DNA from 3 places in the Enterobacter cloacae complex sp. HYC033_NIDB genome. Region 3 is predicted to be linked to each of the others. Evidence: predicted binding sites of a transcription regulator. Region 3 holds the regulator's gene; each other region holds the start of a gene.
What was found. The regulator Fur, encoded in region 3, represses iron uptake genes when iron is present. The targets are predictions, from matches to a motif close to ATAATAATGAGAACNACTATCAA.

Region 1 (10,500 bases), 1.8 Mb from region 3:
TTCAGCGTCAGCTGAGAACCCAGCTGGTCAGTGACGAAATCAATCTCCGCATCTTCAAGATACGGCGCGCTCAGCTCATCAACGTACGCGGTGAGCTGTTCAAATTTAAGGGCAGTGTCAGTTGCTTCCACAGCATCCGGAGGACAATAAGAGACACCACATTCTGCATTCGGAGTGCCTGGATTGATCACAAACACGCGGATCTGCGTCCCTTCTTCCTGATTTGCCAGCAGTTTGGCAAAGTGCGCTTGTGCAGAATCGGAAATACGGATCATAGCTTTGGCCTAATAGTTGACTAAATTACCTGGGTATAATCATACGCCCATTGAAGAAGGGCTACAAGGTACGGCACAGACACCATACCTGAACTGACGCGGCGCCGCTTTGCAAAAGCAGTCGGGAAAGTTCAGCCACGGTACTGCCCGTGGTGACGACATCATCCACAATCGCGATATGGAGGCCGTTGACCGGCAATTCAAGGCGAAAGGCGTTTTTCAGGTTCCTTTTGCGCGACCGGGCGTTGAGCCGGTGCTGAACGGCAGTGGCATGAGTACGTTTCAGCGCAGAGGCTGGGTACCGGCAACCCAGCCAGTGGGCGAGCGGACGGCACAGCAGGTCGCTCTGATTGTATCCCCGCCGCCAGTGCCGACGCTGAAACAGTGGCACGTTCACAAGCGTGTCGACCGGCGGCAGCCCGCGCGTTCTTCGCGCCTGTAATACCGCCAGTAACAACAGGCGTGCCAGGGGCTGCGCCAGTGCAGTCTGGCTGGAAAACTTAAACTGATGAACCAGACGACTCAGCGGCAAAACGTAATCATCCACCGCCACCAGCGCGCTCCACGGCGGCGCTTTTTTCAGGCAACGGCCGCAGGGGAGCGTCTGGCTTACGGCAGGCAAGCCGCATTGCGGACAGCCCTTCAGGTAACCCAGCGCTCGCGTGCAAACGGAACAGACGCCCCACGCGCTCATCGCAAGTGGCATTCGGCATAGCCAGCACAAGCCGGGCACTGTTAGCATACGCAACCTCCATGTGAAAAAAGAGAACGTTAACTGATGAAGACGCTGTGGTGGCAGACCGTTGGGACGGGAAATTGTCATCTTGTGCTGCTGCACGGATGGGGACTGAACGCCGAAGTGTGGCGTTGCATAAGTGAGGAACTGGCCTCGCAATTCACGGTACACCTGGTGGATCTACCGGGCTATGGCCGCAGCCACGGCTACGGCGCGATGACGCTCGACGACATGGCGGAGCAGGTTCTGGAAGCGGCGCCGCAAAAAGCCGTCTGGCTCGGCTGGAGCCTGGGGGGGCTGGTGGCAAGCCAGATTGCGCTGCGCCATCCTGAGCGGGTCCAGGCGCTGATCACCGTTGCCTCATCACCCTGTTTCAGCGCCCGCGAGGCGTGGCCGGGCATCAAACCTGAGGTGCTGGCCGGGTTCCAGCATCAGCTGAGCGAAGACTTCCAGCGGACGGTGGAGCGTTTCCTGGCATTACAGACGATGGGAACAGAAACCGCCCGTCAGGATGCGCGGACGCTGAAGCAGACGGTGCTTTCTCTGCCGATGCCGGAGGTTGAGGTGCTGAACGGAGGGCTGGAAATCCTGAAAACGGCCGATCTGCGCGAGCCGCTGGCGTCGTTAACGGTGCCGCATCTGCGTATTTATGGCTATCTGGATGGACTGGTTCCGCGCAAGGTGGTTCCGCTGCTGGATGCGCTGTGGCCGGAGAGTAAATCAATGGTGGTTGCCAAAGCGGCACATGCGCCGTTCATCTCTCATCCTGCTGAGTTTTGTTCGGCGCTGTCCGGTTTTATCAGCGAAGCGTCCACCACTCCCTGAGACAGGCTTTACCTTCAGGACAACTCTTACAACTGCCGGACAGACAACCGTCCGGCTCTTCCTGAATGCGCACGGCTTTCCCCATGGCCTCCAGCCTTTCCAGCATGGCATCGATCATCGGCTGCGGCGTATGCAGGCTGAGGCTGAGCTGCTTCGCCTCCATTCGTCCCTGTAACGCCAGTAAGTCACGAACCTGAATCAACGATGCCATCTTTCTTCCCCTCAGTGACAGTCGCCCGCAGGGCTGCTACAGCAGGTCGTCGGGGTTTTGCGCGTTGCCAGCAGGTTAACGTCAACGCGGCTACGCGCCCGGCGCAGCAGGCCAATCACCATCACGTTAAACAGGATCACCGCGAGGATACAGACCAGGCTGTAGCGCGGATGCTGGCTGTAATTGACGGCCTGATAAAACACGGTCGCCAGTGAGTAGGCAATGTTCAGCCCCCACAGAATGGAGAAGCCCATCCAGCCGCGGCTGGACTCACGGGCAATGGCGCCCATGACCGAGATGCACGGAATATAGAGCAGGACGAAGATCAGGTAGCTGTAGGCCGCCGACGCGCTGCCAAATTTCTGGCCCATCACGCCCATTGCTCCGGTCGCCATTTCGCCGTCGCCTTTGCTGGCTTCAATCGGGTTCGCCAGTACGCTCAGGCTGAAGGTGTCTTTCAGGCTCTGCCAGGTCTCTTCCACCGCGCCAAGCAGTTCATCGCCGAGGTTGAACGCTGCCGGATTAAACGCCTCTTCCTGGATGTTTTCCGCGGTGTAAAGCGTGTTCAGGGTGCCGACAACCACCTCTTTTGCCATCGCGCCGGTGAACAGGCCCACGGTTGCCTGCCAGTTGTCTTCCTGAACGCCAATCGGTTTGAAGACCGGCGTAATGATCCGGCTGACGGAGGCCAGGGCAGAGTCATTAATGTTGTCCGCGGCCTGGCCGCTCAGAGTGAAGCTGTTCAGGGCGCTCAGGAAAATGCTGACCACCACAATCACCTTACCGGCGCGCAGAACGAAGCCCTTCAGGCGCTGCCATGTCTGAATAATCAGGCTTTTCAGATGCGGAACGTGATAAACCGGCAGTTCCATCACGAACGGCGACGCTTCGCCACGCATGATGGTGTGCTTCAGCATCAGGCCGGTGAGAATAGCCATCACGATACCCAGCACATACAGGGAGAAGACGGCCAGCGCTCCTTCCTGACCAAAGAACGCCGCGGCAAAGACCGCGAAGATCGCCAGCCGCGCGCCGCAGGACATGAACGGCGCCATCATGATGGTCATCAGGCGTTCGCGCGGGGCATCCAGCGTGCGTGCGCCCATCACCGACGGCACGTTACAGCCAAAGCCGACAATCAGCGGCACGAAGGATTTGCCCGGCAGCCCCAGCGCCTGCATCAGGCGGTCCATCACGAAGGCGGCGCGCGCCATGTAACCGGAATCCTCAAGGAAGGAGAGGAACAGGTACATCATGCCGATCTGCGGCACCAGCGGCAGGACGGTATTGATCCCGCCGCCGATCCCCTGCGCAAGGAAGATGGTCAACCATTCCGGGAAGTGGAGGGTGTAGCCCAGCCACTGAATACCGTGCACGAAGATAGCGACAGAGCCGCCATCAAAGATAGGTTGTAATGCACCGCCGATGTTAATGGCGAGCAGGAACATCACATACATCACCAGTAAAAAGATCGGTAAACCGAGGAAGCGGTTGAGCACAATTTTATCCACGGCGGCGGTGAAGCGGCTGGGTTCAGCGGTTAATGCATTGCTGACCACGTCACAGATAGCGGCGATGGCCTGATAGCGCGCATCCGCAATGTGCAGGGCCGGGTCATCCAGCTCGTCGCTAAGGCGAGCCTGTGCGACGTCCAGCTTATCCGCCGCATCGCCTGCGTAGGCGCGGCTGTAGATATCGCCTTCCAGCATTTGCAGGCCAAGCCACAGACGTTGTCTGGCGGGCATGCTGTTATCCATCTCCTGCGCCAGCTGCCCGGCTTCGCGCAGCAGCGGCTGGGCGTAGTGCACCAGTTCGACGTCGGCATTGCCCGTGTGGCGGTCAATCGCCAGCTTCAGGGCGTCAATGCCGCGAGCGCGGGTGGAAACCAGCGGAACCACCGGGCAGCCCAGACGGGCGGAGAGGGCATCGACGTCGATGCGCAGCTTTTGCTTCTCCGCGATGTCGAGCATGTTAAGCGCCACGATGCAGGGAATACCCAGCTCCAGCAGCTGTAACGTGAGATACAGATTTCGTTCGAGGTTAGAGGCATCCACCACGTTGATAAGCAGATCCGCGTCGCCGCTCAGAATATAGTGGCAGGCAATTTGCTCATCGAGAGAGGTCTGGGATGAAATCGTGGTGAGGGAATAGGTCCCCGGTAAATCAACCAGCGTGACCTGATTATCTGTCGTGGTGAACTGGCCTTCTTTGCGTTCAACCGTCACGCCTGCCCAATTTCCCACACGCTGGCGTGCGCCAGTTAACTGATTAAATAAGGTTGTCTTGCCGGAATTAGGATTGCCAATTAAGCCAATAGTTAATTTTTTCATTGTAGTAGACTCACTGAAACCGCTGGCTTGTTAACGGGATAAAGATTCAATTTCAATTAATGCGAGATCTTTTTTACGCAGAACCAGATTAACGCGTCGGGTTTCGATATGAACTGGATCGCCCAACGGCGCAACGCGCACAACCTGGAATGATGAGCCGGGTAGCATGCCCAGTGACAGGAGCTTCTGCCGATAGGCCGGGCTTATCTCACGGGTAAAACCGATAATTTTCCACGCACTGTCTGGAGTGAATTGCATAGCGCCTGATTCCACGATAGGTTAAATAATCTACACTGCGATGATAATGAGAATAGTTTTTATCAGCAATAATAAAAATGTGACGGGATGTTGTTAATCGTATTAATTTGCGGTCTGCTTGACCTTGCTCAATATTTTCGAAATTGAGGTGAAAATAAAAAGAGGGCTATTTGTTAATGAGGTGATAATTCGTGGTTTAAATATGGATACAACATATTTATTTTAATTCCCTGCGGCCTGCTTGCCGGGCGGCACTGCGTTTGCCCGGCCTACAAAACCGTAGGCCCGGTAAGCGTCGCGCCACCGGGCATTTACAGCATTAGCGTTTCTTACCCATCGCCGCTGCCAGCGCATCCATCATCGCGCTGTTGCCCGCCGGCTGTGCGTCACGTCCGCGTGGCTTCGCGGCTTTCGCTGCCGGACGCTGCTGTTCACGGCCACCGCCATTACCGCCACGGCGCGCGTTAGTGTCGCCCGGCTGCTCGTCCAGACGCATGGTCAGGGCAATACGCTTGCGCTGGAGATCCACTTCCAGCACTTTCACCTTCACGATGTCGCCCGCTTTGACCACGGTGTGCGGATCTTCAACGAACTTGTCGGCGAGGGAAGAGATATGCACCAGACCATCCTGATGTACGCCGATATCCACAAACGCGCCAAAGTTGGTGACGTTGGTTACCGCCCCCTCCAGCACCATGCCCGGCAGCAGGTCGTTCATGGTTTCTACGCCCTCAGCAAAGGTCGCGGTTTTAAACTCAGGGCGCGGATCGCGGCCCGGTTTTTCCAGCTCTTTGATGATGTCGGTGACCGTCGGCACGCCGAACTGTTCGTCGGTGAAATCCACCGCTTTCAGGTTACGCAGCGCGCTGCTGTCGCCCATCAGGTCTTTCAGCGCCTGCCGGGTGGCGGCCAGGATACGCTCGACAACTGGATAGGCTTCCGGGTGAACGGTAGAGGCATCCAGCGGGTTATCGCCGTGATTGATGCGCAGGAAGCCCGCGCACTGCTCAAATGCTTTTGGCCCCAGACGGCTCACCTTCAGCAACTGCTGGCGGTTCTGGAACTGACCGTTCTCATCACGCCAGGCGACGATATTCTGCGCCATCATACGGGTCAGGCCCGCCACGCGGGTCAGCAGGGGAACGGAAGCGGTGTTCAGGTCCACGCCGACGGCGTTAACACAGTCTTCCACTACCGCATCCAGCTTGCGCGCCAGCTGCGTCTGGCTCACGTCGTGCTGATACTGGCCCACGCCGATGGATTTCGGGTCAATCTTCACCAGCTCCGCCAGCGGATCCTGCAAACGACGGGCGATAGAGACCGCACCGCGCAGGGAAACGTCCAGATCCGGGAACTCCTGCGCTGCCAGCTCAGAGGCGGAGTAGACCGATGCCCCCGCTTCGCTGACGATCACTTTCTGCGCCGTCACTTTCGGGAACTGCTTCTGCACGTCGAGATAGAAACGTTCGGTTTCGCGGGACGCCGTACCGTTACCGATGGCAACCAGCTCAACGTTGTACTTCTCGCACAGCGCGGCGACGACGACAGCCGCTTTCGCTGCCTGACCGGTGTGCGGGTAAATGGTGTCGGTGGCAACCAGCTTGCCGGTGCCGTCAACCACAGCCACCTTCACGCCGGTACGCAGACCCGGATCGAGACCCATGGTGGCGCGCAGGCCAGCTGGCGCCGCCATCAGCAGGTCGTGCAGGTTACGGGCGAAGACGTTGATCGCTTCGTCTTCGGCGCGCTCGCGCACGGTGCCCATCAGCTCGGTTTCGAGGTGCATCAGAACCTTGATGCGCCAGGTCCAGCTCACCACGCCTTTGCGCCAGCTGTCCGCCGGGGCGTTGTTCAGGCGCAGACCCAGATGGTCGATAATGATCTGCTCGCAGTGACTCTCTTTTGGCGGCTCGTCAAACTGCGGATCGGCATTCAGGGAGAGTTGCAGCACGCCTTCGTTACGGCCGCGGAACATCGCCAGCGCGCGGTGAGACGGCGCGGTAGAAATGGGTTCGTGGTGATCGAAGTAGTCGCGGAATTTCGCGCCTTCTTCCTCTTTGCCGGACACCACGGTGGAGACGATATGCGCGTTCTTCCACAGGTAATCACGCACTTTGGCCAGCAGCGCCGCGTCTTCGGCGAAGCGCTCCATCAGAATATAGCGCGCGCCGTCCAGCGCGGCTTTGGTGTCCGCTACGCCTTTATCGGCGTCGATAAATTTGGCGGCTTCGGTTTCCGGATCGTGAGACGGCTCGTTCCACAGCAGATCGGCCAGTGGCTCAAGGCCGGCTTCGATCGCAATCTGCCCGCGCGTGCGGCGCTTCGGTTTGTACGGCAGATAGAGGTCTTCGAGCTCGGTTTTACTCAGGGTACCGTTAATGGCTTTTTCCAGGTCACTGGTCAGCTTGCCCTGCTCGCCGATAGATTTGAGGATCGCCTGACGTCGGTCTTCCAGCTCGCGCAGATAGCCCAGACGGGTCTCCAGGTTTCGCAGCTGCGTGTCATCCAGACCGCCGGTGACTTCCTTACGATAACGTGCAATAAACGGCACGGTGTTCCCTTCATCAAGCAGGCGAACGGCAGCTTCTACCTGTTCGGCTCTGGCCTGAAGTTCACCCGCAATAATGCGGCAGAGCGACTCTTTCATCATGGTCAGTTCATCTTGTGGATCGAAAATCAGGGGGATAGTTATACGGGCTGACACCAAAAAATGCCAGCCGGGGAGGGCGCTCTCGGACTATTTAACATACTCGATTTCGTTGACGTACCAGCTTGCTTCACCCGCAGGCGTCTGGACAACGGCTAAATCGCCTACCTCTTTTTTCAGCAGGGCGCGGGCCATGGGGGAGTCGATAGAAATGTAATCCTTACGCCCGAAAATTTCATCGTAGCCGACGATACGAAAACGCAGGGTGTCGCCGCTGTCGTTTTCAATTTCGACCCACGCGCCGAAGAACACTTTACCTTCCTGCTGCGGGGAGTAATCGACAATTTTGAGATTCTCGAGGCACTTCGTCAGGTAGCGTACCCGGCGATCGATTTCGCGCAGCCGCTTTTTATTGTACTGGTAGTCCGCATTCTCGCTGCGGTCGCCCAGGCTTGCTGCCCAGGTGACTTTTTTGGTCACTTCCGGACGCTCTTCGCGCCACAGGTAATCCATCTCTTTTTTGAGTTTCTCGTACCCTTCACGGGTGATCAGAGGCGTTTTCATGGTGCAGCCTTTAATGCCGGTTAACTGTCTTTGCGCACAATACGTAGCGCACAGTGTAACAGACAAGATTAATAATGATTTATGTGATGAAATGAACAGATAAGCTGCTGTTAAATATGCTTTGTAACAATTTCGTCTAGAATTTATACCAGAATTTGCTGGTCGAACCCGTGCACTTTTTTAGAATACGCTGTTCCAGGCTTATCCGAACCTTTGGGAGTACACACAATGCAAGAGAACTACAAAATTCTGGTCGTAGATGACGACATGCGCCTGCGTGCGCTGCTGGAACGTTATCTGACCGAGCAGGGCTTCCAGGTTCGTAGCGTCGCGAACGCGGAACAGATGGATCGTCTGCTGACGCGTGAATCCTTCCACCTGATGGTGTTGGACCTGATGCTGCCTGGCGAAGACGGGCTCTCTATTTGCCGCCGTCTGCGCAGCCAGAGCAACCCGATGCCGATCATCATGGTGACGGCGAAGGGTGAAGAAGTTGACCGTATCGTCGGCCTTGAGATCGGCGCTGATGACTACATTCCAAAGCCGTTCAACCCGCGTGAACTGCTGGCGCGTATTCGCGCCGTGCTGCGTCGTCAGGCGAACGAGCTGCCGGGCGCGCCATCTCAGGAAGAGGCCGTCATTGCATTCGGTAAGTTCAAGCTGAACCTCGGCACCCGTGAAATGTTCCGTGAAGATGAGCCAATGCCGCTCACCAGCGGCGAGTTCGCGGTGCTGAAAGCGCTGGTCAGTCACCCGCGTGAGCCGCTCTCCCGTGACAAGCTGATGAACCTGGCGCGTGGTCGTGAATACTCCGCGATGGAGCGTTCTATCGACGTGCAGATCTCTCGTCTGCGCCGTATGGTGGAAGAAGATCCGGCGCATCCTCGTTATATTCAGACCGTGTGGGGTCTGGGCTACGTGTTTGTCCCGGACGGCTCTAAAGCATGAGGCGAATGCGCTTCTCGCCGCGAAGTTCGTTTGCCCGCACGCTGTTATTGATCGTCACCCTGCTGTTTGTCAGCCTGGTGACGACCTACCTGGTGGTGCTGAACTTTGCAATCCTGCCGAGCCTTCAGCAGTTTAATAAGGTGCTGGCATACGAAGTGCGTATGCTGATGACCGACAAACTGCAACTGGAGGACGGCACGCAGTTGGTTGTTCCCCCGGCGTTCCGTCGGGAAATCTACCGTGAGCTGGGCATTTCGCTCTACTCCAACGAAGCGGCGGAAGATGCCGGCCTGCGCTGGGCGCAGCACTATGAATTCCTCAGCCAGCAGATGGCGCAGCAGCTTGGCGGCCCGACGGAAGTGCGCGTTGAGGTCAATAAAAGTTCGCCGGTTGTCTGGCTGAAAACCTGGCTGTCACCCAACATCTGGGTGCGCGTTCCGCTCACCGAGATTCATCAGGGTGACTTCTCGCCGCTGTTCCGATACACCCTGGCGATCATGCTGCTGGCCATCGGCGGCGCATGGCTGTTTATTCGTATCCAGAACCGACCGCTGGTCGACCTGGAGCATGCGGCATTGCAGGTCGGTAAAGGTATTATCCCGCCACCGCTGCGCGAGTATGGAGCATCGGAAGTGCGCTCGGTAACGCGTGCGTTTAACCACATGGCGGCCGGTGTTAAACAGCTGGCGGACGACCGTACGCTGCTGATGGCGGGGGTCAGCCATGACCTTCGCACCCCGCTGACGCGTATCCGGCTGGCAACAGAGATGATGGGCGAGCAGGATGGTTATCTTGCAGAGTCCATCAACAAGGATATCGAAGAGTGTAACGCTATCATCGAGCAGTTTATCGACTACCTGCGCACCGGGCAGGAGATGCCGATGGAGATGGCGGATCTGAATGCGGTTCTGGGCGAAGTGGTTGCCGCCGAAAGCGGCTACGAACGTGAAATTGCGACCGACCTTCAGGCAGGCGAGATTCAGGTACGTATGCACCCGCTCTCCATTAAACGCGCGGTGGCGAATATGGTGGTTAACGCGGCGCGCTACGGCAACGGCTGGATCAAAGTCAGCAGCGGTACGGAACTCAACCGCGCCTGGTTCCAGGTGGAAGACGATGGCCCGGGCATCAAGCCTGAGCAGCGTAAGCACCTGTTCCAGCCATTTGTGCGCGGCGACAGCGCCCGCAGCACCAGCGGAACCGGCCTGGGCCTGGCGATTGTGCAGCGTATTGTTGATAACCATAACGGACTGCTGGAAATTGGCACCAGCGAGCGGGGTGGTTTGAGCATTCGTGCGTGGTTACCGGTGCCGGTTTTACGGGGGCAGGTGAAAGAGAGTTAAAAAAGGGTGGGGCCTGATGCCCTCACCCCGGCCCTCTCCCACGGGGAGAGGGAGAAAACATTAAAAAAGGCAACTTTCGTTGCCTTTTTGCTTTTACCTTGGTCCCGCACTCACCAGCGCAGCACCGGCCGGTGTGTCGGTATACTTCTCGAAGTTTTCGATAAACAGTTTCGCCAGCGATTCAGCCTTCTCACGCCACTGTTCCGGTGAACCGTAGGTGTTACGCGGATCCAGGATACGCGTATCCACACCCGGCAGCGCTGTTGGGATCGCCAGATCGAACATCGGCAGCGTAAAGGTCTCGGCGTTATCCAGCGAACCATCCAGAATCGCGTCGATGATGGCGCGTGTATCTTTGATGGA
Region 2 (10,500 bases), 2.1 Mb from region 3:
ATCCCACTGCTCTGGCGGGATATAGCCGCGCGCGTTGTTGCGTAATGCGGCCTGCGGAATGCTGATTTCCAGACGCTGCTGTTCGAAATTAAAGAGAGTGGCAGCGGCCGGAATAATGGCGGCAATGTCCACGCAGCTGTCGGCTTTCGCGGCGGCCAGCGCCGGGAATGCCTGAACGTTGACGCCCAGGTTTTCATACGCTTTGGGCGTCAGGCAGGCCATTAGCCCCGTGTCGTCGCCCTGTACGGCTCCGTCCGTTACGGTTCTGGCGAGAAAGTTGATATCGCGGGTGGTGACAAATGTTCCATTCAGCCAGAGATCCACGCGATAGACGCCCGGCGCCTGGCCATTTGTTGAAAAACGGGAGAGATCCGCCACGGCGGAAGGATCGCTCGACAAAAATGCCGGGTTAAAAAAATACTCCGCGCGCACGGTGATGGACGAAAGGAGTCCCGCAATCGTCAACGCCAGCGGCGTTAGCGACGCTCTGACGAGCGCGTTAAATCTTCGTGGCTGAACACGCTTCATGTCTTCCCTTACCTGCGAGGCTTTTAATGACAAAACGTCATACGTAACGCCGTATACGACTTATTTCGCGCATGACTGAACGGGCGTGTTGGCACCAAAGTCATTAACGGTCTGAAACCTCACGCTGCCAGTGCCGCCACCGGGGATCTCCACCACCAGGTTATTTTTGGGTGCTACCATGTTATTTGCCAGTTGCGTGTTGCCGACGAAAAACTGAACCAACGAAACGTAATAAGGCGATGGATTGGTAATAGTGACTTTTCCATTGGTGACTGAGCAGGTTAATGTTTTGGGCGCATCAATAGAGAGCGACGGCAATTTTTTCGGCCGGATAAAAAGTTTAATAACGCTCTGGGTGGCAATTTGTAGCGTATTACCGGAAAGCTTATTTTTCTCGACGGAAGGAATGGCTTTGCTGTTCAGATAAAAAACGCTTTCACGATCGACAGGCAGATCGGGGCCCACGTACATAATACGCAGGGTATTCTCTTTTTTAGGATGGATAACGAACAGCGGCGGCGTAATGACAAAATCCGCTGATTTTGCCCCTTCGGCGTTGGACACCCAGCTCTGAATTAAAAAAGTGGTATTCGTTGAAGAGTTAATAATGGCTAATGAAGCCTGCTTATCACCCTGGGGATAAATCACCCGGGTTCCCCCGAGCGCGATACCGCCTGCGCTGGCAGAACCGGCCATCCCCATCGCGAACAGAGCCGTTAGCGCGCCAGCTATCAGACGAGTCAGTTTACAGCGTGATGTAATGATACGCATTGTTCCCTCAGTTTCTCATGTGTCAGGCTTCTTGCCTGTGAGTCAGTTATTGGTAAAAAACGATGAACCAGACCTGCGCGTTCGCGGTACCAGCGTTGACGCTATCTTCGGTGGCGCGATACCTGGCGATATAGCTCAGCCGGTTTTCACCGTCCTGCAAAGGTCTGTACCAGGGGGGCGCGGTGTCTGGCTTTACCAGGTTCCCCATCGCATCGAATAGACCGATACCAATCCCGGTGGCGGCGCCAGGCCCATAGCCCGCGCGAAAAACCTGGGGATCGTTGCCGTCAGACTCGCCGCTAAACAGCACCCCGGCGCGCTGGCTTACGCTGGTGTCGCATGCTTCCAGCGTGATGAAGAAGGGTACCGGTTTGGCCCAGTCACCGGCGGCGATGAACTGGCTATTGCGTACCTGTCCCATATGCACGATTTGATCCTGGGAATCCATGCTGACGGAACAGGCCGCATTGACGACCTGACCCTGAAAGGTCACGCTTCCATCGTCCTTTGCCGCGGCTGGCAATACGGCAAAAAGCGCAGTGCCGGCTATCAGCAGCGCCCGATTTATGGATTGCTGCATTGCGAACTCTCTAACGCTTGCCGGACAACGCTTCTCCGCCCGCAGGCGAAGAAGCGAGATCGGCTAACGAATCAGGAATAAACCATCTGGAACGTTGCGACGGAGGAGACGTTGCCCGGCTCGGCCGCGCCTGTGGCCACGTAATCCACGCTCAGCGGGATGATGTTTTCGCCGTTGATCAGCTTAACGTTGGAGGAGGTATCGCCAATGTTAAGCGCCTGGCCGTCCGGCCCGAACAGTTGCAGCGCAACGTTTTTGGCCGAGCCTGCGCCAGCGGTGTTCGCCAGGCTGCCTTCTACAGCAGGGTCCTGCTGGCCGTTAAAGATCACGGCGGCATTCTGGCTAACGGTGGCGTCGCAATCTTCCAGAACGATTTTAAAATCTTCTTTCTGGTTGGCCTGCATGCCGACCGTTGTCAGCTTGACGGTACGCACCTGGCTCAGGGTAACTGTCTGGTCTACGGAGTCAGCCGCGACGGAACAGGCGGCGTTTACCACCTGGCCGACAAAGTTGACGGTCCCGCCGGAAACGGTAACGGTATCGGCCTGCGCATTAATTGCCATGCCACCAGCCAGCGCGCCGGCAACAGCCATTGCTATAACTTGCTTTTTCATACAAATCCTTTTTAGATAAACATCATGCTGTCAATTGAAATAATATATTCACAATGTCATGTGAATCTTTTTTCGAGGCAGTGGTATAGGATATGTTTTTAGATTAATATATTATTTTTACCCAGGGCGTTGTTACTGGTTTTATATCATCCGCCACTGCGCTGATGAATGAGGGGATTCTACGGATTAAATAATATTATATCAATGTGATAATGGGTTGATGTTTTATTAGTTTTACTAAATATAAAATTAACTCATAATTTATTTGTTTGAATGATATTGCACGCCGTCAGAACCGCATTTCTATTCGCTGGTCGGTTTTATTAATGTCTGCGATGAATGTCATCGTGGTTTTGTTAATAATGCAAGACGTTACGGCTGTCATTATTCGGACATGCGTTGGTAATGCGGTGGTGTTATTATCCGGCTGCTTTTACAATCTGATATTACATAAAGAAATATTTTAAATTTATATGATGAACCGTGTTTGCACTTATGCACATTATTCCTCAGTCTGACTGCATAAAGAAATCCCTGGCGTATCCCAGGGATTTCTTTGCATATCGCCCTGATACTGCTAAAAGGGCAGGAAAAATAAATGTTCAGGCGGATGTTACGGCAATACGTAATGCCGCCAGCGCTTTACGCGCCGCCTTCAGCACCTGCTCACACTGCTCAATGGTAAGCGTCAACGGTGGCTCAATGCGGATGGTTTTCGAGTTGTTAAGCGTTCCCGCCACCAGTACCCGCTGGCGGAACATCTCGCTTGCGAAGCTATAACCGGTTTCGTTATCAACGAACTCAATCGCCATCAGCATCCCTTTCCCGCGCGCATCCTGTACCAGATCCGGATATTCCCGGCCCAACTGACGGAAGCCGTCCAGCAGCATGTCGCCTTTCTGCTCCGCTTGCGCGGGCAGGTTTTGCTCCAGCAGCACGTTGATGACGGCCAGCGCCGCCGCACAGGCCAGCGGGTTACCGCCAAAGGTGGTGGTATGTAAGAACGGGTTATCGAACAGCACCGAGAAGACCTCCTCAGTGGCGACCGTTGCGCCAATCGGCATCACGCCGCCACCGAGCGCTTTCGCCAGGCACAGAATGTCAGGCTGAACGTTCTCGTGCTCGCAGGCGAACATCTTGCCGGTGCGCCCCATCCCGGTCTGCACTTCGTCGAAGATCAGCAGCGCGCCGAACTCATCGCACAGTTGACGCACGGCGGGCAGATAGCCCTGCGGCGGGAGGATCACGCCGCCTTCACCCTGAATCGGCTCCAGGATCACCGCCGCCACGTCGTCGCCGGTTTTACGGCATTCACTCAGCACGGTGCGCATGGCGTTGATGTCGCCAAATGGCACGTGGCGGAAGCCCGGCAGCAGCGGCATAAACGGTTTGCGGAAGGTTGATTTAGCGGTCGCCGACAGTGCGCCCAGGGATTTCCCGTGGAACGCGCCGCTGGTGGCGATAAAGGTAAATTTCCCGCGCGGCGACTGGTACGCTTTGGCGAGTTTAATCGCCGCTTCGACCGATTCGGTGCCGCTGTTGCTGAAGAAGCTGTATTTCAGCTTACCGGGCGTTAAGGCTGCCAGCGTTTTCGCGAGCATGGCGCGAAGCGGATCGAGCAGTTCCTGGCTATGGAGAGGTTGTTTCGCAAGTTGATTCTGTACGGCGGAAACCACAACTGGATTACGGTGCCCCACGTTGAAAATACCAAAACCCCCCAGGCAATCGATAAACTCCTGTCCCTGGGTGTCGACAAGCGTATTCAGACTGCCCGCTTGCCACTCTACGGCTCCGTAATCCCCGCCGGCGGTAACAGATTTGCGATACTCCAGAAAACCTGGATTCACATGCTCCTTAAAGTAATCAATGACCTCACGGTTAAGTTGTTTCATCTCCTCATGATCAAGCGTTCGCTTCTCAATGAGATTCAGTGCGTGCGCGGTACAGGCAAGAGCCGAGGCGCTGGAAGGTAACCTGTTCAAAATATGCTCCCGGGGATCGCGTATCACATGATACTGAGTTAAGTATTGCAGGGATTACGCCACCTCAGATGCCTTAACAAAAATCGGGATAAACGCCAGGTGAAATCAAAGTTGCACAATATTTAATCATGCCATCGCGCGCCGCACGGGATAAGGGATAACGAGCCGGGGATGGGGTGTCGTCAATTGCACTGCTCCAGGGCAGGGAATGCGCCTTAAGTGTGCACCGGGGTATCATGCTTTGTAGGTAGTTTCATGCCGAAAGTATTTTAAATCAATTAATTAGAAAAACGCACGAAAAGTGCGGTTTAACCGAGATTTGCGATCTCAATCATATTTAACAACTAAAGATAAATTTTTTATCGCCGAAAAAACATAAGCCACAAAATTAACATTCAAATAACCTGCAAGGGATGCTCACTATGTCCTCTCCTGACTATGTCACCCAGAATGAATATCCGCTGGACGATGACACCACGCTTATGTCGACCACCGACCTCCACAGCTACATGACCCACACTAACGACACCTTTGTGCAAGTGAGCGGCTTTACGCTCCAGGAGCTGCTCGGGCAACCGCACAACATTGTGCGTCATCCGGATATGCCGAAAGCGGCTTTTGCCGACATGTGGTACACGCTGCAAAAGGGCGAACCCTGGAGCGGGATTGTCAAAAACCGACGTAAAAATGGCGATCACTATTGGGTACGTGCCAATGCGGTACCAATGGTGCGTAACGGCCAGATGACGGGCTATATGTCCATTCGTACCCGCGCCACGCAGGACGAGGTCGCCGCGGTGGAGCCGCTTTATAAGGCGCTCAACGAAGGACGCTGCAAAAAACGCATTCATAAAGGGCTGGTGGTGCGCAAAGGCTGGCTCGGCAAATTACCGGCGATGCCGCTGCGCTGGCGCGTGCGTAGCGTAATGGCGGTACTTTTCGCGGTGATGGCCGCAACGCTGGTTGCCAGTGCCGCGGGCTGGGCTTCGCTGGCGGCGGCAGCCGTGGTGATGCTGCTTGGCACCCTGGTGTTTGAGCAACAGATTGTCCGCCCGGTGGAAAACGTCGCACGGCAGGCGCTCAGGGTCGCTACCGGAGAGCGTAACAGCGTGCAGCATCTTAACCGCAGCGATGAACTGGGGCTGACGCTGCGGGCCGTCGGACAGCTGGGGCTGATGTGCCGCTGGCTGATCAACGACGTCTCCAGCCAGGTGGTGAGCGTGCGCGACGGTAGCGACAGGCTGGCGCAGGGCAATGAAGATCTCAACGACCGCACGCGCCAGACCGTGGCTAACGTGCAGCAGACCGTGGCAACAATGAATCAGATGGCGGCGTCGGTGCAGAGTAACTCTGAGACCGCAGCCGAAGTCGACAAGCTGTCGATGGCTGCCAGCAGCGCGGCCACGCAGGGGGGCACCGTGATGCAGACCGTGGTGAAAACCATGGATGACATTGCCGACAGTACCCAGCGCATTGGCTCTATTACCTCGCTTATCAATGACATCGCCTTCCAGACCAATATTCTGGCGCTGAACGCTGCGGTTGAGGCGGCACGCGCGGGCGAGCAGGGGAAAGGCTTTGCGGTGGTGGCGGGCGAAGTGCGTCATCTTGCCAGCCGCAGCGCGAACGCGGCTAACGATATTCGCAAGCTGATCGACGCCAGCGCCAGCAAAGTGCAGTCGGGCGCCGAGCAGGTCCACGCCGCGGGACGTACTATGGATGATATTGTCGAGCAGGTGAAAAACGTCACGCAGCTCATCGCGCAGATCAGTCACGCCACCTCAGAGCAGGCGACAGGCCTGACAGAGCTGACCCGTGCCGTGGCAGAGCTGGACAGCATTACGCAGAAAAATGCTGACCTGGTCGAAGAGAGCGCGCAGATTTCCGCGATGGTTAAGCACCGGGCCGGACGCCTTGAAGATGCGGTTACCGTGCTGCATTAAGAAATGCATGCTTCGATAAAGCCGTTTATTCCTCCTGGGTAAACGGCTTTTTTGTTTTTCAGAATAAGTTATGTTGTTAATGAAATATTAAGTAACTAAAAAAAGCGCCCGGTTTTTAATTGTTACGATCCAGATTCATTGAGAGTGAAAAATAAAAAAACGATCAAAGTCATAAAGTTAGCGTGTTTCCTGTCGATAACAGCGATCGTCTGAGAAATAATCACATCGATGGGGTAAATATGTTCATACATGACGTAAAGATCGGCACGAAATTATTTCTGGCGTTTGGATTATTTATTGTCCTGATGGTCGTCAGCGCAAGCTTGTCTCTGATGAGCCTGAATCGGGCAAACAATGGAATGCAAACCATCCTTACCAGCGACTATCCAACGACGGTAAAAGCGAACCAGTTAATCGACAACTTCCAGGAATTTATAAGCACGCAGCAGCTCATGCTGCTGGACGAACAGGGGACGTACACGGCGCAATCAGAGCAGCGTCTGAAGGCGATCAGCGAGCGCATCTCCGCAATCCTGAGCGAGCTGGACAACGCTCTCAAGGATAAAAAATCCCAACAGGTGCTGGCCGATATCCACGGCGTACGCCAGCAATATCTTGACTCGCGCTACCGCATTTTGCAGGCCGTGCAGAATAACGACCGTGCGGGCGCGATAAACGAAATGATGACCAACACCCTGAATCTGCAACAGTCCTACAAAGCGAAAGTGCAGGCGCTGATTGCGATCCAGGACCATGAAATGCAGAGTGCGGGCGAGCAGGTGGAAGGCGATTTCCGCACCAATCGTCTCCTGCTGGTCCTGATTACGCTTTTCAGCGTCGCGGCAGCCAGCCTGACTGGCTGGTTCATTGTGCGATCCATTACCCGACCGCTGAACGACGCGGTGAATTTTGCGGAGGCCATTGCCGATGGCGATCTCACCGGCAGCATTACCTCGCACGGTAAAGATGAAACCGGACTGCTACTCACCGCACTGATGGAGATGAAAACGCGCCTGCTGGAGATTGTGCAGCAGGTGCAAACCGGATCGGAAAACATCTCCAGCGCCGCCGCGCAAATTGTCGCGGGCAACCAGGATCTGGCTGCCCGCACGGAGGAGCAGGCCAGTTCCGTTGAACAAACAGCTGCGTCGATGGAGCAGATCACCGCTACGGTGAAGAACACCGCGTCCCACACCGGAGAAGCGACGAACCTGTCTGCCGATGCGGCTGCTGTGGTCAAAAACAACGGCGAGATGATGAAGCAGGTCACCAGCAAGATGCGACTGATTAACGAAACATCGAACAGGATGTCCGACATTATCGACCTGATCGACGCCATTGCCTTCCAGACTAATATTCTGGCGCTGAATGCGGCGGTCGAAGCGGCGCGCGCGGGTGAGCATGGTCGTGGCTTTGCGGTGGTGGCGGGCGAGGTACGCCAGCTCGCGCAGAAAAGTGCAACATCTGCGAGTGAGATCCGCCAGCTGATTGAAAGCTCCACAAGCCAGACGCAGGACGGCATGAACCTTGTGGAGAAGGCCAGCGGGCTTATCAACGGCATGGTCGGCAACGTAGAGGAGATGGACGTAATCCTGCGTGAGATTCGCCAGGCCAGCCACGAACAGACGGAAGGCATCTCGCAGATCAACAGCGCGATTGGCCTGATAGACGCCACCACCCAGCAGAACTCCGCGCTGGTGGAGGAGTCCGTTGCGGCGGCGGCATCCCTTAACGAACAGGCCATGCACCTGAAAGAGCTGGTCCGCGTTTTCCGCGTGAGCGACGGCGTGCTGGCTTAATCCAGCTGGGAGATCTCCAGCGCCGCGCGGTCAATCACGCCGATAATCTGTTTCAACTGCGCGTCGCTGAGCTCTCCCTGATTAACCTTCAGATCCAGTACCGCTTTGAAGTTATCCAGCGCCCGCTTCATCTGCGGGTTTTTGCGCAGCTGGAAACCGACGGAGCGCGCCTTGATACGCGTCTGGATCTGCTCCAGCTGTTCCCGGTTATTTTCCAGCCACTGTTCTCCGGCGGCGTTAATCGCAATCCGCTTACGGCCGTTCTCTTCTTCGGTAATGGTGATAAGCGCCTGATCCTGCAAGTAATCCAGCGTCGGATAGATCACGCCAGGGCTTGGCGTGTAATGTCCCTGCGTCAGGTTTTCGATCTCTTTAATCAGCTCGTAACCATGGCTCGCGTTGCGGGTCAGGATATCCAGGATCACCAGCCGCAAATCGCCATGACCAAAAAATCGTGGCCGGCGTCCGCCGCCGTCGTGTTCGTGTCGCATGTTTTTCCCTCAATTTGATATATCTAAACTATATCTAAGATATATTCAGATGTAATCTAAAAAATCTTGATTTCTTAGTTAATAGCAATCATTATCATTAAAAATTCATTCCGATATATCGTATTCACCTGAGAAGGGCATCAACATGGCATCTACCCGTTACCCTCAACGTGTCCGCAATGACCTGCGTTTTCGTGAGCTGAACGTGCTGCGCACTGAGCGAGTCAGCGCAGGATTTCAGCGCATTGTGCTAGGCGGCGAGGCGCTGGAGGGCTTTAGCTCTCGCGGCTTTGACGACCATACCAAAGTCTTTTTCCCGGCACCGGGCACCACTTTCGTGCCGCCTGTGGTGACCGATGAAGGCATCGACTGGGGCGACGGCACGCGTCCGCAGGCACGTGACTATACCCCGCTGTACGATGACGAAAAACATGAGCTGGCGCTCGATTTCTTCGTTCATGATGGCGGCATTGCCAGCAACTGGGCGGTAGAGGCTAAGGTGGGCGACAAGCTGACCATCGGCGGGCCGCGCGGTTCGCTGGTGGTGCCGGAAGATTACGCCTGGCAGCTGTACGTGTGCGACGAGTCGGGGATGCCCGCGCTGCGCCGCCGTTTAGAAGGCATCGCAAAACTGCCTGTTCGCCCGGCGATCCACGCCATCGTCACCGTGGGCGATGCGGCGTATCAGGACTATCTGGCACACCTGAGCGGGTTCAACATCACCTGGGTTATCGGCCACAACGAGCAGGCGATGGCCGACCATCTTGCCGCGCTGGCCGTGCCGGAAGAGGATTACTTTATCTGGCTGACCGGGGAGGGGAAGGTGGTGAAACGCCTGAGCCGTCAGTTTGAAAGCGACGCAATTGACCCGCAGCTGGTGCGTGCCAGCGCGTACTGGCACGCCAAATAATCAGGCAGCGGGATCCAGCTGCGCTTCGCTCACCTGATGTTCGAGCGAGGCGCATACCTCTTTCAGCGCTTTCTCCTGCTGGGCAAAGTAGGCTTCCATATTGCTGAGCGACGAGACGAGCAGCCAGGACTCTTCCTTCTCCAGCTCTGCCAGCTCGTTCACCAGGGTGTCGATTTGCTCACGCACCTGCGCCATCTTTTTACGAATACGTTCAAGGTCGTTCAGCCTGTCGCTCGCCATCATTGGTTCGAATCCTTGTTGCAGACGGGCGACCAGCGAGCGAATGGCCTTCACGTCGCCGCGCTGTTTGGCCTGGTTGAGTTGCACCATCATCCTGTTGGCTTCCTCTTTTAAATCATCGGCAACCAGATCCGGGTGGCATAGCTTGCTCGCCTGACGCCAGAGCCGCTTCAGCTCGTTCCGATCCTCTTCAGAGAGATCCTTGCCTTTACGCAGGCGAACTTCGGCATCATGATGCTGTTCGCGATACTTCTTGTACTCTTCGTTGGCCTCATCGCGCGCCTGACGTGCCGGCTCTTCTTCACGCGTTAAACCGGTCTCCAGCTCCATTGCTTCGGCCAGCAGGTTGGCAATCAGATTGCTTTGCTGCTGAAGATGTTTGCGCGCCTCTGCCGCCTGAACGGAATCCGCAGGCAGATCTCGCCAGCGCCGGGTGAGCGTTGTCAGAACCTCTACGGCCTGCGCCATATAGTCCTGGCAGCGGCGGTAATCCTCTTCCCGACGACGCGTCTCCGCCTGCTGACGACGCAGGTTAAGCTCCGCCAGCGTTTTACGCAGGGCGAGGATCTGCTGCATCAACGGCCCGAGGCGGGAGAAATAAAGATCGTTGAACTCATCTAGCTGCTGTACCCGGGCGTTACG
Region 3 (10,500 bases):
CGCCATAATCATCAACGCGTGGTTGGGGATCACATGGCAGTTGCTGGGATATTTATGGTAGCCGTAGTGGTCTTCAATTTTCTGGCGCGTCGTCTGCCAGTCGTTATCCTCTTGGCGCCAGCGGCAGACATCGGCGACCAGTATGGCAATTTGCGAATCTGGGGGGATAACGGATAAGCCTGTGGCAATCAGTTTTTCGATGTCCTGGCAGATAAAAGCCTGTGACTCCATTGCCGCCCAAAGCATGGCGGCATAAACGGATTCCCCATCGTGACTCACGCTGGCGGCTGTTTTTGCCAGAGACGCCGCCAGTTGCGGTTGGCCGGGAGCCACGAGCGCCCAGCTATCAATGAAAATTTGCGCGCCGATTTGCTCTGCGATGGTTTTGCCATTGGTGGCGATAGCGCCACTCAGCGGGGCAGGGATACCCTTTTTAAGATTCAGCCACGCCGTATGTTCTGTTGAATTACCATTCCCCCCCCACCAGAGGATAGTGCGCTTATCAATGATGTAATTCAGCCAACAGTGCCCCATCTGTTCGGCTGTCAGGTCTGGCGGTAACGCGTAATCCTCAAGCGCGCGAATAAATGTGAATGTTCCGGCTACGTCGTCATCGGTAATCACCAGAGGGCGATTGAATTTTTCATTAACGTAATACCGTATTGGCCCGAGTTCCCGCATGATTTTTTGCCAGGTCCAGCCTTCAAAAGGGCGACCCAGATACACGCCGATCAATTTCCCTAATACCCCAGCGTAAACGCGCTGGTAATAATCTGAAGGTAATTCCATTTTTTCATCCTTTTCTCTGTAATTAATCGCCAGTCAGGCGGATTCCCTTTTTACCAGGCGGTAGGGCATTTCGGTTGTGCTTCCCGGTGAATCCTGTTCCCCGGACAGGTGATTCATCAGGATTTCACCGGCTTTTTGTCCGATTAGTTCCGGAAAGTGGGCGATAGTGGTCAGGGAAGGGGTGACCAGTCCGGCCGAGGGGATATCATCAAAACCGACCACGGCAAGCTGCCCGGGAATGGTTATTCCCGTCTCTCTTGCCGCCCGCATCACGCCGATAGCCATTACATCGTTGGCGGCAAAGATAGCGTCCGGGCGAGGAACATTGCGGAAAAGTGATAGTGCGGACTGATAGCTGGTAGGTTCTGAGAAATCTGCTTGCATAAGAATTTGTGGCGTAAGGCCAGCCTGCACCATCGCCTGCTGATAGCCTTTCACACGGGCACCAGCCGGGCCGCCAGCGCCTGCGATCATACAGATGTGTTTGTGCCCCTGAGCCAGCAGATATTCGACAGCGCGGCGGGCGGCAGCGGTGTTGTCGATAAAAATATTGTGTAACGGCAAATTCCCGGCGGTTTTATACTCCGCTTCAATCCGGACGATGGGAAAACCGGCCATGAGATAGGGTTCAAAATCATTAACGCCGGCATGAAAAAAAGTGCCAATTACGGCATCGACGCGCCCCTGAGCCGACCAGTTCAGAAAATGCAGTTCCCTTTCCCGCACAGCATCGGTACTGGCAACGATGACATCATAACGATGGGCATCCATCACCGATTGCACCCCGCGTATCAGCGAGGCATAAAACGGGTTGGCAATGTCCGGAATAATACAGGCCACGGACAGTGTTTTATTGGTTTTCAATGCCTGGGCGAAGCGGTTTGGTACATAGCCCAGTTGTTTCGCCGCGTTTTCCACTCTGGCAACTGTCTCCTGGGGATAGGCGTGTTTTCCCATGCCTAACACTACTGAGACCACCGCCTGAGAAACTCCCGCCAGTGCAGCGACATCGCGTTGCGTCATTCTTTTTGCCATATGTGCGCCAACTTATACGTATAACCTGACCACATAATCAATGAGGTCTTTTGGCGGCGTCAAGACGAGAAACAGTAAAAACAGACGGTTAATTTAGAAAAAGCGAGCAATCTCACATCCTTTAACGGGTATTGTCAGAGTAAGGGAGAACCCGCTTTGCGCAGCGAATTAATAACAATTCAAAATTTATTATTTTCATAAATGATTTCAATTAAAAAATAAACATCTCAAATGTTTAAACGATGAAACCGATTGCATGTTTATGGAAATAAAAGGTTTTCTGTCAAACGCCCGCATTTTTGGAGTTATGAATGAAATGTAACAGAAAACGATGAAATATGTGCGGTTGCTCATATTCTTACATTCCCGTTACAGAAAGAGATTGATAATTCGCGTCGCGAAAAATAGTCTAACCATTGTAGTCAACGAGGTTTTTCTCAACGCTACTTTTTTATTTTTTCGCTGTTTGCCTTTGGTAACAGCAATTTATACGTCAAAGAGGATAAACATATGCGTACGTTCAGTGGCAAACGTTGTGCGCTGGCGCTGGCTATCGCCGGTGTGACAGCAATGTCGGGCCTGGTGGTTGCGCCAGAGGCAAAAGCAGCAGGTTTCATTGAAGATTCCACCCTCACGGGCGGTATTTATTACTGGCAGCGTGAGCGTGACCGTAAAGACGTCACTGAAGATAGATACAAAACCAACCTTTCTCACTCGACCTGGAACGCCAACCTGGATTTCCAGTCGGGATATGCCGCCGATATGTTCGGGATCGATATTGCCGCGTTCACCGCAATTGAAATGGCCGAAAATGGCGACAGCGGCCATCCGAACGAAATTGCGTTCTCCTCCAGCAATAAAGCCTACGACGAAGACTGGTCCGGCGATAAAAGCGGAATCAGCCTGTATAAAGCGGCTGCAAAATTCAAATATGGTCCGGTCTGGGCGCGTGGAGGTTATATCCAGCCAACCGGTCAGACGCTGTTAGCACCGCACTGGAGCTTTATGCCAGGTACCTATCAGGGTGCGGAAGCCGGTGCTAATTTTGACTACGGCGATGCGGGGGCGTTGAGCTTCTCCTATATGTGGACCAACGAGTACAAAGCGCCGTGGCACATTGAGATGGACAAGTTCTATCAGAATGATAAAAAAACCAAAGTTGATTATCTCCACTCGCTGGGGGCGAAGTACGACTTCAAAAACGATCTGGTGCTGGAAGCTGCTTTTGGTCAGGCTGAAGGCTATATCGATCAGTACTTTGCTAAAGCCAGCTACAAATTTGATATCGCGGGTAGCCCGCTGAGCACCAGCTATCAGTTCTACGGTACGCGCGACAAAGTCAGTGATGGCAGCGTAAATGATATCTATGACGGCACCGCGTGGTTACAGGCGTTGACCTTCGGCTACAAGGTAGGTCAGGTTGATTTACGTCTGGAGGGAACATGGGTCAAGGCAGAAGGGCAGCAGGGCTACTTCCTGCAACGTATGACGCCAACCTACGCCTCTTCCAATGGTCGTCTGGATATCTGGTGGGATAACCGCTCTGACTTCAACGCCGACGGCGAAAAGGCGGTCTTCTTCGGCGCAATGTATGACCTGAAGAACTGGAACCTGCCTGGCTGGGCGGTGGGTGCGTCCTACGCGTACGCCTGGGACGCGAAGCCAGCAGATATGGCTACGCCAGACGCCTACTACGATCCGAACTACCGTCTGAAAGAGTCTTCATACAGCCTGGATGCGATTTACACCCTTCAGGAGGGCCGTGCGAAAGGCACGATGTTCAAACTGCACTTCACCCAGTATGACAACCACTCCGATATCCCGAGCTACGCGGGCGGTTACGGCAACATCTTCCAGGATGAACGTGACGTGAAATTCATGGTCATTGCGCCATTCACAATCTTCTGATGAACACGCAGGCGGGCGAAATCCCGCCTGCATGGAGACTGCATATGATGAAAAAAATGGTAATCGTTGCGCTGCTGGCATCGGGGCTGGTGGCGTGTGCGCAGGATCAGGCGCAGAAAGAAGACTTCCGTCTGAAGGAGGCGTATAGCGCCTGCATCAATACAGCACAAGGATCGCCAGAGAAGATTGAAGCCTGCCAGAGCGTGCTGAATGTGCTGAAAAAAGAGAAAGCGCATGAGCAGTTTGCGACGCAGGAAAATGTTCGCGTGATGGATTACCAGGCCTGTATCCAGGCGCGGAAAAGCGGTAACGATCAGGAAGTGGCGAAGCGTTGCGATAAGATCTGGGACGAGATTCGCAATAACAATAAATAAGTTGCTTTATGCCCGGTGGCGCTGCGCTTACCGGGCCTACAACGGTGTCACAGCCCGTAGGCCCGGTAAGCGCAGCGCCACCGGACTTTTTTCAGGCAAAAAAAAGCCAACCTTACGGCTGGCTCAGAGTATGAACACGATATTATTTCGCGTCGTGCGCGTGGTCGTCTTCGCGGCAATCGCCTTCAGCGCAGTGACCGTACAGGTACAGGCTGTGGTTGGTCAGGCGGATGCCATGACGGGCGGCGATTTCACGCTGGCGTGATTCAATGGAATCATCGCTAAATTCAATGACCTTGCCACAGTCGAGGCAGATCAGGTGATCGTGGTGATGCTGCTGAGTCAGCTCGAACACGGATTTACCGCCTTCGAAATTATGACGAGTAACAATGCCCGCGTCATCAAACTGGTTCAGCACACGATAGACGGTTGCCAGCCCAATCTCTTCACCCATATCGATAAGACGCTTATAAAGGTCTTCCGCACTGACATGGTGATTGTCTGGCCCCTGAAGCACTTCAAGGATTTTTAACCGAGGAAGCGTTACTTTCAGGCCAGCTTTCTTTAATGCGGTATTGTTGTCAGTCATGCGGAATCTGTCCTGTTGCTAAACGATTCACTTCAAAAGAAGAAGTGACAGAAAATGCACTTGGGATAATGCGTCTCATTATAGAACTGCCATGGCTAAATGAAAACTGCAAGTCTCAAGCAAAGTATGCTTATAAAAACGTGGTATCACCAACAAACTTGTTCGATGGCACCCACTTTTTACCAGGGGGATATTGTACAGGTCTGGGCGAAAAAGTTAAAAGTTTGTAGCAATTAATTTAATCGGTTTTACCTGGAAAACGGGCGCAACCGGAGTTGCGCCGCAGGGATATCAGGCGTTAAGGATATCGTCCAGGTTCAGCTCTTCACGAACCTGCTTAACCCATTTTTCTACACGCTCAGCGGTCAGCTCTGGCTGACGGTCTTCATCAATGGCCAGGCCAACGAAGTGATCGTCATCTGCCAGACCTTTGGACGCTTCGAAATGGTAACCCGCCGTTGGCCAGTGACCGACGATCGCCGCACCGCGTGGCTCAATGATGTCGCGAATAGTGCCCAGCGCATCACAGAAATATTCAGCATAGTCTTCCTGATCGCCACAGCCAAACAGGGCAACCAGCTTGCCGTTGAAGTCTACTTCTTCCAGCGTCGGGAAGAAATCGTCCCAGTCACACTGTGCTTCACCGTAGTACCAGGTCGGGATGCCCAGCAGCAGGATGTCATAGCCCTCGAGATCTTCTTTGCTGCTCTTGGCGATGTCATGCACATCAGCAACGTCTTTACCGAGCTGTTTTTGAATGTTTTTTGCGATATTTTCAGTATTGCCGGTATCACTGCCAAAGAAAATGCCGATGATTGCCATGAGTAAAATAACCTCTTGAAACTTAATGGTATGGTGGCGCAAATTGTCCACGGATAAGGGCAATAATAGCAGAACAGGCAACCCTGCGGAAACAGCTATCACGCAGGACTGCACTCTGTGCTACATGAAAAAGGTAATATTGGGGATTTTCTGACTCACGCCTTGCCGCGTAACGTCTCAAGCTGGGCGATCAGCATCTCTTCGATCAGTTCGCTGCGGCTGATGTTGCGCGCGTCAGCTAATTCGTTAAGCGCATCGACGGCATCGGCATTCAGCTTCAGTTCGACACGCTTAAGCCCACGATTTTTATCGCGTTTAAGCTGGTTGCGTTTATTGATACGCAGCTGTTCATCGCGCGAAAGCGGATTCGTTTTCGGTCGTCCCGGTCGACGCTCATTCGCGAACAGATCTAGTGTCGTACGGTCCGTTTGTTCTTTGGCCATGATTCTGAGACTTCGGGGGAAACACGCCGCCCTGCTAATGCCCGGGCGATAAGCGCGCCATCATACATCACCCAAATCCACACGCCAACGACTGGAAGCCCGTCGTCTTCCGGTCGCTGGCTTTTTAATCAATTCGCTGTATCAGTAAGATAGCGGCGAATGGCGCGCAGGACGGCATCCGGTTTTTCCGCGTGTACCCAGTGCCCGGCACCGGCAATGACGTGAGCGCGAGCTTGCGGGAATTGCGCCAGCAGCGTGTCACGGTACGCGTCAGTGACGTAAGGGGAGTTGCCGCCGCGAATAAAAAGGGTAGGGTGCGGCCAGGCGGGGACGGTTTCCCAGCCCACAATATGCGAATACTGATCCCACAATACCGGGACGTTAAAGCGCCATTGTCCGTCAACAAACGATTTCAGCAGGAACTGAACTACGCCTTCCTCATCAAGATGCTCACGCATAACGGCAGCCGCCTGCTGGCGGGTTGCGACACCCGCTTCGGTGACCGCATTGATGGCGGCAAAAATCTCATCGTGACGGCGAACGTCGTAATTGACGGGCGCAACGTCGATGACCACCAGCCCGGAAATTCGCTCAGGGGCCAGCGCAGTGAGCGCCATCACCGCTTTGCCGCCCATTGAATGCCCGATAAGCGTCGCTTTCTGGATATTATTCGCATCGAGGGTGTCCCGCAGATCCTGCGCCATGGCTGCGTAGGTCATCTCCTCCGAGCGCCCAGAAAGACCGTGATTGCGCATATCAACCTGGAGGATCGCGTGATCGGTCACTAAATCGCGCGCCAGCACACCCAGATTATCCAGGCTACCAAACAGGCCGTGAACCAGTACGATGGGAGAATTATTGTTCGGCGATTGTGCAGTTTGCGCTCGGGTATTCAATTTCATGGCAAAGTTCTTTTTTTAGGTTTGTCAGGTTAGGGTATCATGTTGACCATTCTGCCGCCCGGGGGCAAGGATCCAGTTTAATCTGACTTTTGCCGCCAACCTGGTTTGACGCTATCCGCTGTTGGGATTTGACCTTATAATCTCAACGACTTGTATTCAGATAAGATATCGCACTGGATTAAGATGAAAACAATCGAAGTTGATGACGAACTCTATCAGTATATTGCCAGCCAGACGCGGCATATTGGGGAGAGCGCGTCCGACATTTTACGGCGCATGCTCAAAATTTCCGCCGCCTCACAGCCCACTCCTGTCACTAAAGATGTCGTGTCTCAGCCGAGCGTTGTTGCACAAGTAAAACCTGCCGTCATGCCGGCAAAAGACAAAGTGCGAGCGATGCGCGAGCTGCTGCTGTCCGATGAATATGCCGAGCAGAAAAAGGCGGTTAACCGCTTTATGCTGGTGCTGTCTACACTTTACTCACTGGATAACAACGCATTTGCAGAAGCGACAGAGTCGCTGCACGGTCGCACGCGCGTTTACTTCGCAGGCGACGAGCAGACCCTGCTGCAAAATGGCAACCAAACCAAACCCAAACACGTTCCCGGTACACCATACTGGGTGATCACCAACACCAATACGGGCCGTAAGTGCAGCATGATCGAACATATCATGCAGTCCATGCAGTTCCCGGCGGAATTGATCGAAAAGGTTTGCGGTACAATTTAACCCTTGCATCAGAAGGACCAGGCAATGGCAAATCACAGCCGTGCAGGACAACCTGCACAACAACGCGATTTGATTAACGTCGCTCAACTGACCGCGCAGTACTACGTGCTGAAGCCGGTGGTGGGCAACGCAGAACACGCAGTGAAGTTTGGTACATCTGGCCACCGCGGTAGTGCGGCGCGCCACAGCTTTAACGAACCGCACATTCTGGCCATTGCTCAGGCCATCGCGGAAGAGCGCGCCAAAAATGGCGTCACCGGTCCGTGCTATGTAGGGAAAGATACCCACGCCCTGTCTGAACCTGCTTTTATCTCCGTGCTGGAAGTGCTGGCGGCGAACGGCGTAGACGTGATTATTCAGGAGAACAACGGTTTTACGCCAACGCCAGCGGTTTCTAACGCTATTCTGGTACACAACAAAAAAGGTGGCGCGCAGGCTGACGGCATTGTGATCACCCCGTCCCACAACCCACCGGAAGATGGCGGCATCAAGTACAACCCACCTAACGGTGGCCCGGCGGATACCAACGTCACGAAAGTGGTGGAAGATCGTGCCAACGCGTTACTGGCTAACGGTCTGAACGGTGTGAAACGCATCTCGCTGGATGAAGCCATGGCCTCCGGCCACGTGAAAGAGCAGGATCTGGTGCAGCCGTTCGTGGAAGGGCTGGCGGATATCGTCGATATGGCCGCTATCCAGAAAGCCGGTCTGAAGCTGGGCGTGGATCCACTGGGCGGCTCCGGTATTGAATACTGGAAACGCATTGCCGAGCACTACAAGCTGGATCTGACCATCGTGAACGATCACGTCGATCAGACCTTCCGCTTTATGCACCTGGACAAAGACGGCGCGATCCGTATGGACTGCTCCTCCGAATGCGCAATGGCTGGCCTGCTGGCGCTGCGCGACAAGTTCGATCTGGCGTTTGCCAACGACCCGGACTACGACCGCCACGGTATCGTCACCCCGGCAGGGCTGATGAACCCGAACCACTACCTGGCTGTTGCAATCAATTATCTCTTCCAGCACCGTCCGCAGTGGGGCAAAGAGGTCGCGGTGGGTAAAACGCTGGTCTCTTCCGCTATGATTGACCGTGTGGTCGACGCGCTGGGTCGCAAGCTGGTGGAAGTGCCGGTGGGCTTTAAGTGGTTTGTTGATGGTCTGCACGACGGCAGCTTCGGCTTTGGCGGTGAAGAGAGCGCGGGGGCATCCTTCCTGCGCTTCGACGGCACCCCATGGTCAACCGATAAAGACGGCATCATCATGTGCCTGCTGGCGGCGGAAATCACCGCGGTCACCGGTAAGAACCCGCAGGAACATTACAACGAGCTGGCGGAACGTTTTGGTGCGCCAAGCTATAACCGTATTCAGGCTAGCGCCACGTCTGCGCAAAAAGCAGCTCTGTCAAAACTCTCTCCGGAGATGGTCAGTGCCAGTACCCTGGCAGGTGACCCGATCACCGCGCGTCTGACGGCGGCGCCGGGTAACGGCGCATCCATCGGCGGCCTGAAAGTGATGACCGAAAACGGCTGGTTCGCCGCGCGTCCATCCGGTACGGAAGATGCGTACAAAATCTATTGCGAAAGTTTCCTCGGCGCTGAGCACCGTCAGCAGATTGAGAAAGAAGCGGTAGAGATTGTCAGCGAAGTGCTGAAAAACGCGTAAGTCGTGATCTGGTGCGGGCTGATGCCCTCACCCCGGCCCTCTCCCACTGGGAGAGGGAGAAAACATAAAAAACGGCAACCTCAGGGTTGCCGTTTTGCATTGACCTCGTAGGCCCGGTAAGCGCCAGCGCCACCGGGCTTCTTTTTTAACTATGTTTATTCTTCAGTTCAAACCGTGGTGAGACCAGACCGTACAGCGTCCAGCCCATGAATGTCACCATCGCCCCATACAGCATCGCCTCCTGACCGGACGAGTAGAGCGCATAGAAGCTGTAAATCGCCCCAATCAGCGCCACGATATTGGCCGCCCGGGCTTTGCGCGGATCCACCTTCGCCACCTTCTGAATAATCACCAGCGCCGCCATCGACAGAATGTACGGAATGATGTTCGTCACCACCGCCAGGTTGACCAGCACGTTAAACTGGCTGTTCAGCGACGGGCTAATGGTCATCAGCGACAATCCGCTCTGGAAGATGACAATCGCCAGCATGCCCTGCACCGGTGCATCCGCTTTGGTGACGCGGGAGAAGATTTTCGGGAAATAACCTTCGTCAGCGGAAGATTTGAATACCTGGGCGATGGTGAACTGCCAGCCCAGCAGCGAGCCGCAGCAGGACATCACCATCAGTCCCATGATCACTTTCCCTACCTCCGGCGTAAACATCTGCGCAAACGCCAGTCCGAACGGCGCCGTGGAGTTAGCCAGATCCATGTTGGGCACAATTCCTGCAATCACGTTGGTCGAGACGATATAGATCACCGCCGCCCCCAGCGTCCCGCCGAGTACCGCGATCGGCACATTTTTCTCCGGGTTTTCCACCACTTCCGCATTCGCACAGGCCGACTCCAGCCCGAGGAAGGCCCACAGCGTCATGGCGATGGACGATCCCACGGCGGTGAAGAACGGTACGTGATGCGGATTCCAGGAATTGGCGTACAGCGTCGGGCTGAACCAGAACCAGCCGATGATGCACAGGCCGACAACCGGGATGATGACGCCCCAGACGGTGATGCTGCTGAGCTGTCCGGTGATGCGCGCGCCGCCAAAGTTAGCGACGGTGCAGATCCAGAGCACGCCGATGGTCGCCAGCCCAATTTGCACCGGGGTCAGCGTCGCGCCAAACAGCTCTGTGCCGTAACCGACAGCGGAAATGGCAATCGCCACATTGGCGATCAGCAGCGACACGCCATAGGTATAGTTCGCCATAAAGTTACCGGACTTACCAAACGCATATTCGGCATAG

Region 1: feoA (ferrous iron transporter A) is a predicted target of Fur. The motif match lies at 4,676-4,698, and genes of this name have one in related genera.
Region 2: O1721_RS00420 (siderophore-interacting protein) is a predicted target of Fur. The motif match lies at 8,784-8,806, and genes of this name have one in related genera.

The regions. Positions count from the first base shown of each region.
Region 1 covers NZ_CP115123.1:384,035-394,534, reverse strand. Annotated here, with positions in the region: gene nfuA (Fe-S biogenesis protein NfuA) at 1-275, opposite strand, end outside; gene gntX (DNA utilization protein GntX) at 337-1,017, opposite strand; gene bioH (pimeloyl-ACP methyl ester esterase BioH) at 1,054-1,836, shown strand; gene feoC ([Fe-S]-dependent transcriptional repressor FeoC) at 1,811-2,047, opposite strand; gene feoB (Fe(2+) transporter permease subunit FeoB) at 2,059-4,377, opposite strand; gene feoA (ferrous iron transporter A) at 4,408-4,635, opposite strand; gene O1721_RS01965 (Tex family protein) at 4,955-7,285, opposite strand; gene greB (transcription elongation factor GreB) at 7,373-7,846, opposite strand; gene ompR (osmolarity response regulator transcription factor OmpR) at 8,075-8,794, shown strand; gene envZ (two-component system sensor histidine kinase EnvZ) at 8,791-10,137, shown strand; gene pckA (phosphoenolpyruvate carboxykinase (ATP)) at 10,231-10,500, opposite strand, start outside.
Region 2 covers NZ_CP115123.1:86,611-97,110, reverse strand. Annotated here, with positions in the region: gene O1721_RS00460 (fimbrial biogenesis usher protein) at 1-528, opposite strand, end outside; gene O1721_RS00455 (fimbria/pilus periplasmic chaperone) at 589-1,299, opposite strand; gene O1721_RS00450 (fimbrial protein) at 1,346-1,879, opposite strand; gene O1721_RS00445 (fimbrial protein BcfA) at 1,951-2,493, opposite strand; gene ygjG (putrescine aminotransferase) at 3,096-4,475, opposite strand; gene O1721_RS00435 (methyl-accepting chemotaxis protein) at 4,898-6,418, shown strand; gene O1721_RS00430 (methyl-accepting chemotaxis protein) at 6,658-8,217, shown strand; gene O1721_RS00425 (PadR family transcriptional regulator) at 8,214-8,708, opposite strand; gene O1721_RS00420 (siderophore-interacting protein) at 8,854-9,618, shown strand; gene O1721_RS00415 (molecular chaperone DnaJ) at 9,619-10,500, opposite strand, start outside.
Region 3 covers NZ_CP115123.1:2,181,667-2,192,166, forward strand. Annotated here, with positions in the region: gene O1721_RS10450 (ADP-ribosylglycohydrolase family protein) at 1-789, opposite strand, end outside; gene O1721_RS10455 (LacI family DNA-binding transcriptional regulator) at 823-1,824, opposite strand; gene chiP (chitoporin ChiP) at 2,335-3,732, shown strand; gene chiQ (ChiQ/YbfN family lipoprotein) at 3,780-4,106, shown strand; gene fur (ferric iron uptake transcriptional regulator) at 4,249-4,695, opposite strand; gene fldA (flavodoxin FldA) at 4,987-5,517, opposite strand; gene ybfE (LexA regulated protein) at 5,673-5,960, opposite strand; gene ybfF (esterase) at 6,089-6,862, opposite strand; gene seqA (replication initiation negative regulator SeqA) at 7,046-7,591, shown strand; gene pgm (phosphoglucomutase (alpha-D-glucose-1,6-bisphosphate-dependent)) at 7,616-9,256, shown strand; gene potE (putrescine-ornithine antiporter) at 9,402-10,500, opposite strand, start outside.